DNA from 2 places in the Priestia sp. JV24 genome. Region 2 is predicted to be linked to the other one. Evidence: riboswitches for the same ligand, from Rfam matches in the RefSeq annotation. Region 2 holds a riboswitch; the other holds the start of a gene.
What was found. Region 2 has a riboswitch for glycine ahead of gcvT (glycine cleavage system aminomethyltransferase GcvT). Riboswitches for the same ligand answer to the same signal wherever they lie in the genome.
Positions count from the first base shown of each region.

Region 1: linked by a shared signal. The riboswitch ahead of OK414_RS01740 (amino acid permease) and the one ahead of gcvT (glycine cleavage system aminomethyltransferase GcvT) in region 2 are both predicted to bind glycine.

Region 1 covers NZ_JAPCIN010000007.1:130,640-134,069, forward strand. The annotation lists gene rlmD (23S rRNA (uracil(1939)-C(5))-methyltransferase RlmD) at 1-1,179, shown strand, start outside; glycine riboswitch at 1,431-1,511, shown strand; gene OK414_RS01740 (amino acid permease) at 1,671-3,023, shown strand; gene OK414_RS01745 (PAS domain-containing sensor histidine kinase) at 3,356-3,430, shown strand, end outside.
Region 2 covers NZ_JAPCIN010000023.1:431,153-434,582, forward strand. The annotation lists gene gcvPA (aminomethyl-transferring glycine dehydrogenase subunit GcvPA) at 1-108, opposite strand, end outside; gene gcvT (glycine cleavage system aminomethyltransferase GcvT) at 129-1,229, opposite strand; glycine riboswitch at 1,442-1,534, opposite strand; gene OK414_RS23480 (DEAD/DEAH box helicase) at 1,715-3,388, shown strand; gene OK414_RS23485 (YqhG family protein) at 3,375-3,430, shown strand, end outside.

The DNA of each region.
Region 1 (3,430 bases), on a different contig from region 2:
AAAAAATCTCCTCACCGCGTAGAAGCACCCTGTCCTATTTACGACCAGTGCGGAGGCTGTCAGCTTCAGCACTTATCCTATGAAGGTCAGCTAGAATCTAAGCGCGATATTGTTCTGCAAGCGTTCGAACGTCACAGTTCATTAAAAAAAGTAGAGGAAAAAACACGCCAAACAATTGGCATGGAAGATCCTTGGGGCTATCGTAATAAATCACAGTTCCAAGTAGGTGTGGATAAACAAAAAGTTATCGCTGGTTTGTACGGACTGAATTCTCATCGACTGATTGACATTGAAAACTGTCCGATTCAGCATGGAGCCACAAATCACGTGACAAAAGAAATAAAACGAATTTTACAAGATCTTCAAATTCCTATCTACAATGAGCGCAAACGCCGTGGTATTGTACGTACCATCGTATCTCGAGTAGGATTTGAAACGGGTGAAGTGCAAGTTGTCTTGATTACGGCCAAACAAGAAATTCCGAAAAAAGAGCTTGTGATCAAAGAAATTAAGCGCCGTCTACCGGAAGTGAAATCGCTCGTACAAAACGTAAACGGTCAAAAAACATCGCTTATCTTTGGAGACGAAACGTTTACGCTATCTGGAAAATCGGTGATTCAAGAAACGTTAGGCGATATTTCATTCGAACTTTCAGCGCGTGCATTTTTCCAGTTGAATCCTCTTCAAACAGTGAAGCTGTATGACGAGGTGAAAAAAGCAGCTGCGCTAACAGGCAGTGAAAAAATTGTAGATGCTTACTGCGGAGTAGGGACAATTGGCTTATGGCTTGCTAAAGATGCCAAAGAAATTCGCGGAATGGATACGATTGAAGAATCCATTGTAGATGCGCGAAAAAATGCCAAAGATCATGGATTTGAACACGCCACATATGTGACGGGTCCAGCTGAAAAGTGGATGCCGCAGTGGGTAAAAGAAGGCTGGAAGCCAGATGTTATCGTCGTTGACCCGCCGCGAACAGGCTGTGATGATAAGCTTCTAAAAACGATTTTACAAGTAAAGCCAAAGAAAGTGGTTTACGTATCTTGTAATCCATCCACATTAGCGAAAGATGTGCAGCAGCTGTCGAAGGCTTATTATGTGGATTACATTCAGCCTGTGGATATGTTCCCTCATACGGCGCATGTGGAGAATGTGGTGAGTTTGACGTTAAAGAAATAAATAGATGAAGAGTAAAGGGCAGATTTGATTCTGCTCTTTTTTGTTTGTAATAGGGTGATCTTTGTCACAAGTAAAGAAACAAGATTTTTATGTAGTGTCTTCTTTTAAAGAAGGTAAATAAATGAAAATTATTTTTCCTGTTGACAAAGCATCCAACTGGTATTAGAATAAACAACTATTCGACAGTCATTCTATTGATTGAAAAATTGAATACGTAGAAAGCTATGATTGCTATGGATCACACTATAGCAGGAGCAGCTTCTGGAGAGATCGCGATAGTTTCGCGACGCCGAAGGGTTCACAATCTCAGGCAAAAGGACAGAAGAGTACCGGATATTTATTTGGCATGTTACTAATTGGTAGTATGTACCATAATATTTGTTATTCTTATGACCATGAGATTGGAGCGCATCCAATCTCTTTTTTTATTGGGCTTTATTTTGTAGTCTGCACGATCGTATCAAAGGTTTTATTGTTAGGAGGAGTTAGAGTTGGAACAACGAGAATTAAAGAGGGATTTATCCAATCGTCATGTTCAGCTAATCGCGATTGGAGGAACCATTGGGACAGGATTATTTTTAGGTTCTGGTAAAGCAATACAGCTTGCAGGTCCCTCTATCATCTTTGCTTATTTAATTGTGGGTATTGCGCTTTTCTTTGTGATGAGAGCGCTAGGAGAACTACTGCTGTCTAAAGCAGGTTATCAATCTTTAACAGATATTGCTGAAGAGTATCTTGGACCGTGGGCGTCGTTTGTAACGGGATGGACGTACTGGTTTTGCTGGATTATGACAGCTATGGCTGATGTGATTGCAGTTGGCGTATATGTGAAATATTGGTTCAATATTCCTCAGTGGATTCCCGCACTTATTTGTGTAATCATTTTATTAGGTCTTAACTTATTAACCGTAAAATTATTTGGAGAATTAGAGTTTTGGTTTGCTTTAATAAAGGTTATTACGATTCTTGCATTAATTATTATTGGCGTTATTTTGCTGGTAATGGGATTTAAAACAGACGCGGGATCCGTTACTGTTCAAAACCTTTGGAATCACGGAGGGCTATTTCCAAATGGGGTTTCAGGTTTCTTACTTTCATTCCAAATGGTTATATTCGCATACGTTGGGGTTGAATTGGTAGGGGTATCGGCAGCAGAAACATCAAACCCCAAAAAAAATATTCCATCGGCCATTAATAAAATTCCGCTACGAATCTTATTTTTCTATGTTGGAGCGCTTATCGTCCTTTTATTTATTAACCCGTGGATGGAATTAAATGCAGCAGAAAGCCCATTTGTTAAAACCTTTAGTTTAGTCGGAATTCCGCTTGCTGCTGGAATTATTAATTTTGTTGTACTAACTTCAGCCGCTTCTGCCTGTAATAGCGGAATGTTTTCAACAAGCCGTATCTTATATAATTTAAGTAAAAATGACCAAGGGCCATCTAAGTTTGCAAAACTGAACAAAAACCACGTACCAAGCAACGGATTGTTTGTATCTACGCTGGTTATCTCAGCGGGAGCTCTTTTAAGCAAACTTATACCAGACCAAGCTTTCGGCATTGTCACGACCATTAGCGCTATTTGTTTTATTTGGGTGTGGAGTATCATTCTCATTTGCCATCTAAGGTATAAAAAGACGCGTCCGCAGCTGCATGCAACATCAGCATTCAAAGCACCGTTAACACCATTCATAAACTATGTTGTGTTAGCTTTGTTTGCGGTGATTCTTGTTATTATGCTGTTTTCTGACGCGACGCGCCCAGCCTTATTGTTGACGCCCGTTTGGTTTATTCTCTTATTTATTTTTTACTGGACTAGAAGGAAAAAGAAAATAAATCTTTAAAGGCTAGAAAATCAGCAGGGAACAAACATAATTTTTTATAAAAGAATATAGTAAATTTCTGACCTCATCACTCTGTGATGAGGTCTTTTTAGTGGAGGATAAATAATTGATTTCTACTGCATGAATAAAATGCAGGAAGCAAAGTTTATAGAAGAAAACTAAAAATTTGTTCTAACAGAAAACACAGTGAGAAAGCTCGTAGTTTTCTGATAGGAATGTAGAACAAATTGCTTTTCTTCTGTGTCTAAAGATGGAATTCCGTCATTTATATGGAAAAGTTTTCATTTTGCAGTACAATGGAGGTAGACTTCATTAGATTAAGGTGAACAAACATGAAATGGTTTAAATCTCATACGTTTTGGAAAATCTTCACGATTAATGTGCTTCTTATTTGTACCGTACTGATG
Region 2 (3,430 bases):
AACGCGCTGCGGAATATCTGAAAATAAATCATCAACAGATGAAACACCAATTGCTGCTAACATTTGCTGCTGATCTTGTTCTGTCATTGGTAAATAGCGATGTAACATGTTAAATTCCTCCCCAAAGCTTACTTTGAACGTTTATAAAAAGGTGTTGAAACCACTTTTGCTTTTAAGCGTTTTTTCCGAACCTGCACTTCCACTTCTTGACCAAGCTCTGTATACTCTGCTGACAATAGTGCTAGACCGATGTTTTTCCTTAATGTCGGTGACTGTGTACCTGTTGTCACAAATCCAATTTGTTCTTCATCTGCAAATACTTCGTAACCGTGTCTTGGTATACCTTTATCAATCATTTCAATTCCTACCAGCTTACGAGGTGCCCCGCTTTCACGCTGTTCTTTTAACACTTCTTTTCCAATAAAGCTGTCTTTGTTCGTTTTTACTGCAAATCCAATTCGAGCTTCAATGGGCGTAATATCTTTTGAAAGCTCTTGACCATATAAAGCCAAAGTAGCTTCAAAACGAAGCGTATCGCGAGCGCCTAATCCGCAAGGCAACACACCTTCATCACTGCCAGCTTCTAAAATAGCCGTCCACAAGTGAGAGGCGTCAGCTGAAGAACAATAAATTTCAAAGCCATCTTCTCCGGTGTACCCAGTACGTGAAACGAGAGCTTTTACATTCGCTACTTCTACATCATCAGCAAATGTAAATGGCTTTAACAAAGCTAAATTTTCGTTCGTTAACGTTTGTAAAACTTTTTCTGCTACAGGACCTTGCAAAGCTAGCTGCGCAGTTTCATCAGACTGATTAACGAGCGTTACATCTCCTTGTTTGTGAGATACCAGCCACTCATAGTCTTTTTGAATATTAGCAGCGTTTACGACTAGCAAATACTCTTGATCTGCTTTTTTATAAATCAGCAAATCATCTACCGTGCCTCCGTCTTCATAACACATAGCCGTATACTGCGCTTTTCCATCTACGAGGGCAGAAACGTCATTTGTCATCGTGTGCTGAAGAAAAGCTAAGCTATCAGCTCCTGTTACAAGAATTTCTCCCATATGAGAGACATCAAAAAGGCCTGCCTTTGTACGTACAGCTTCATGCTCTTCTTTAATAGAAGAAAATTGAACGGGAAGAGCCCATCCTCCAAAATCAATTGTTTTGGCACCATATTTTTGATAGGTATCATAAAGCGGCGTTTTGTGTAATTCTGTTGTCATTTTTATGTCCTCCTCTTTTTCACGTGAAACTTTTCATAACGGGGAGTTTTCAAATAGTGTGGGGATCACTATGTATCCAAACAAAAAAGGACAGAAAACCCCCTACTGTATTTAGTAGGAAGTCTCTGTCCTTTTCACCTGAAAGTTTACCTATAAACGAATAGGTTTGCCTCGTGGGTGGTCTATAAACGTATAGACACTCTCCAGAGCTGCGTCAAACAAGAGTCTTTTTGCCTGAGAGATTCACAATTTTATTGCTTGCTCCTTCGGCGCTACATTCAAGTAGTCTCTCCCCGTGTCGTCATTCGCTTCTATAAAATTGGTAAAGTTGGGCATACTACTGAAAGATGTATCTATCTTTATTCACACAATCATTTGTAAAGTGCTAATCTATTTTCTTTTTCAAATTTTCTAAATATATTTTTATCCTACCTGATTCTTATCATTTGTTCAATAAAAATTTTTTACAAAGGAGCATTTTTATCATGAAAGTGAAATTAAACATCGATGAAACATGGGAAGCAGCCTTCTCAACTAAATTGGAGCAAGACGGACCCTGGTCTGCATGGGATTTGTATAAACTTGCCTATGAAATAGAAGACCAAACGCTTATCTCAGAATTTGAAGGACTACAAAGCCCAAAACATCTAGCCGATTTAACGCCGCTTCCTCATCAGCTCGAAGTAGCCAAACAAGTAGTTGAAACAATGAATGGAAAAGCCATTTTAGCAGATGAAGTAGGACTGGGCAAAACGATTGAAGCAGGGTTAATTTTGAAGGAATATATGATTCGCGGACTTGTTAAAAAAGTTCTCATTTTAGTTCCAGCTTCGCTTGTTTCCCAGTGGGCTATGGAATTGAACCAAAAATTTTATATTCCCGCAGTCCCTCAAAGAAAATCATATGTGTGGGATCAGTGTGACATCGTTGTGTCTTCAATTGATACAGCAAAACGTTCTCCTCATCGAGAAATTGTGCTAGAACAAGACTACGACCTCATCATCATTGATGAAGCTCATAAACTTAAAAACAACAAAACAAAAAACTATGAATTTGTGCAAAGTCTAAAAAAGAAATTTTGTCTGTTGCTAACCGCAACACCGATTCAAAATCGAATTGAAGAAATTTTTAACTTAGTCTCTCTTTTAAAGCCTGGTCACCTCGGCAATAAAGACTATTTCGAAGAATTATTTTCCGCTAAAAAACGCTCTTTGCAAAACGATGAACACTTAAAAGAGCTTGTTAACAAAGTTATGATTCGAAATCGCCGCCACGATACGGGTATCGAATGGACGAAGCGAATTGTTCAAACCATTCCTGTTGAATTCTCGCCGAAAGAACGGGAGCTATACGATGCGATTACATCTTTTAAAGGAAACGGACTCCACCCTTCAAGCGCTTTTTCAATTTTAACCCTGCAGCGAGAGGCCTGCAGCAGCCGTGAAGCGGTGTATATGACATTAAAAAACATGCTGGAACGTCAGGAAGATCCAAACAGCGCATTAACGGAACATATGATTACTCCGTTAATGGAACTACTTCAGCAAGTGCCGCAAAATGCAAAAGCAGAAAAAGTTCTGGAGCTCGTTCAAAAAATTGATGACAAAGTCATTATTTTCACTGAGTACAGAGCAACTCAACTGTATTTACAGTGGTATTTAAAACAGCACGGAATTACCTCTGTACCGTTTAGAGGAGGATTTAAGCGAGGTAAAAAAGACTGGATGAAGCAGCTTTTTGAAAGCCACGCGCAAGTATTTATTGCCACTGAAGCGGGCGGAGAAGGAATCAATCTTCAGTTTTGTCATCATATTATTAACTATGATCTGCCGTGGAATCCAATGCGTCTAGAACAGCGAATTGGAAGGGTCCATCGTTTAGGTCAAAAACATGATGTTCACATTTACAATTTAGCCATTCAACATACGGTCGAAGAACATATTTTAAAATTGTTATACGAAAAAATAAATCTTTTTGAACGAGTTGTTGGAGAGTTAGATGATATTTTAACAAAGCTTGATTTAAAAAATATCGAAGAGCATATTCAAGATATTTTATTTCATTCACGGAGTGAAGGAGAAATAAAAATCAAAATGGAGAACTTGACGTCTATTATTCAATACGAAGACAGCGAGGAGGATCAGCATGCAGCAAACTGATATTCATCAATTTTTAAAGCGTTACTTTCTAGCTAATAATTG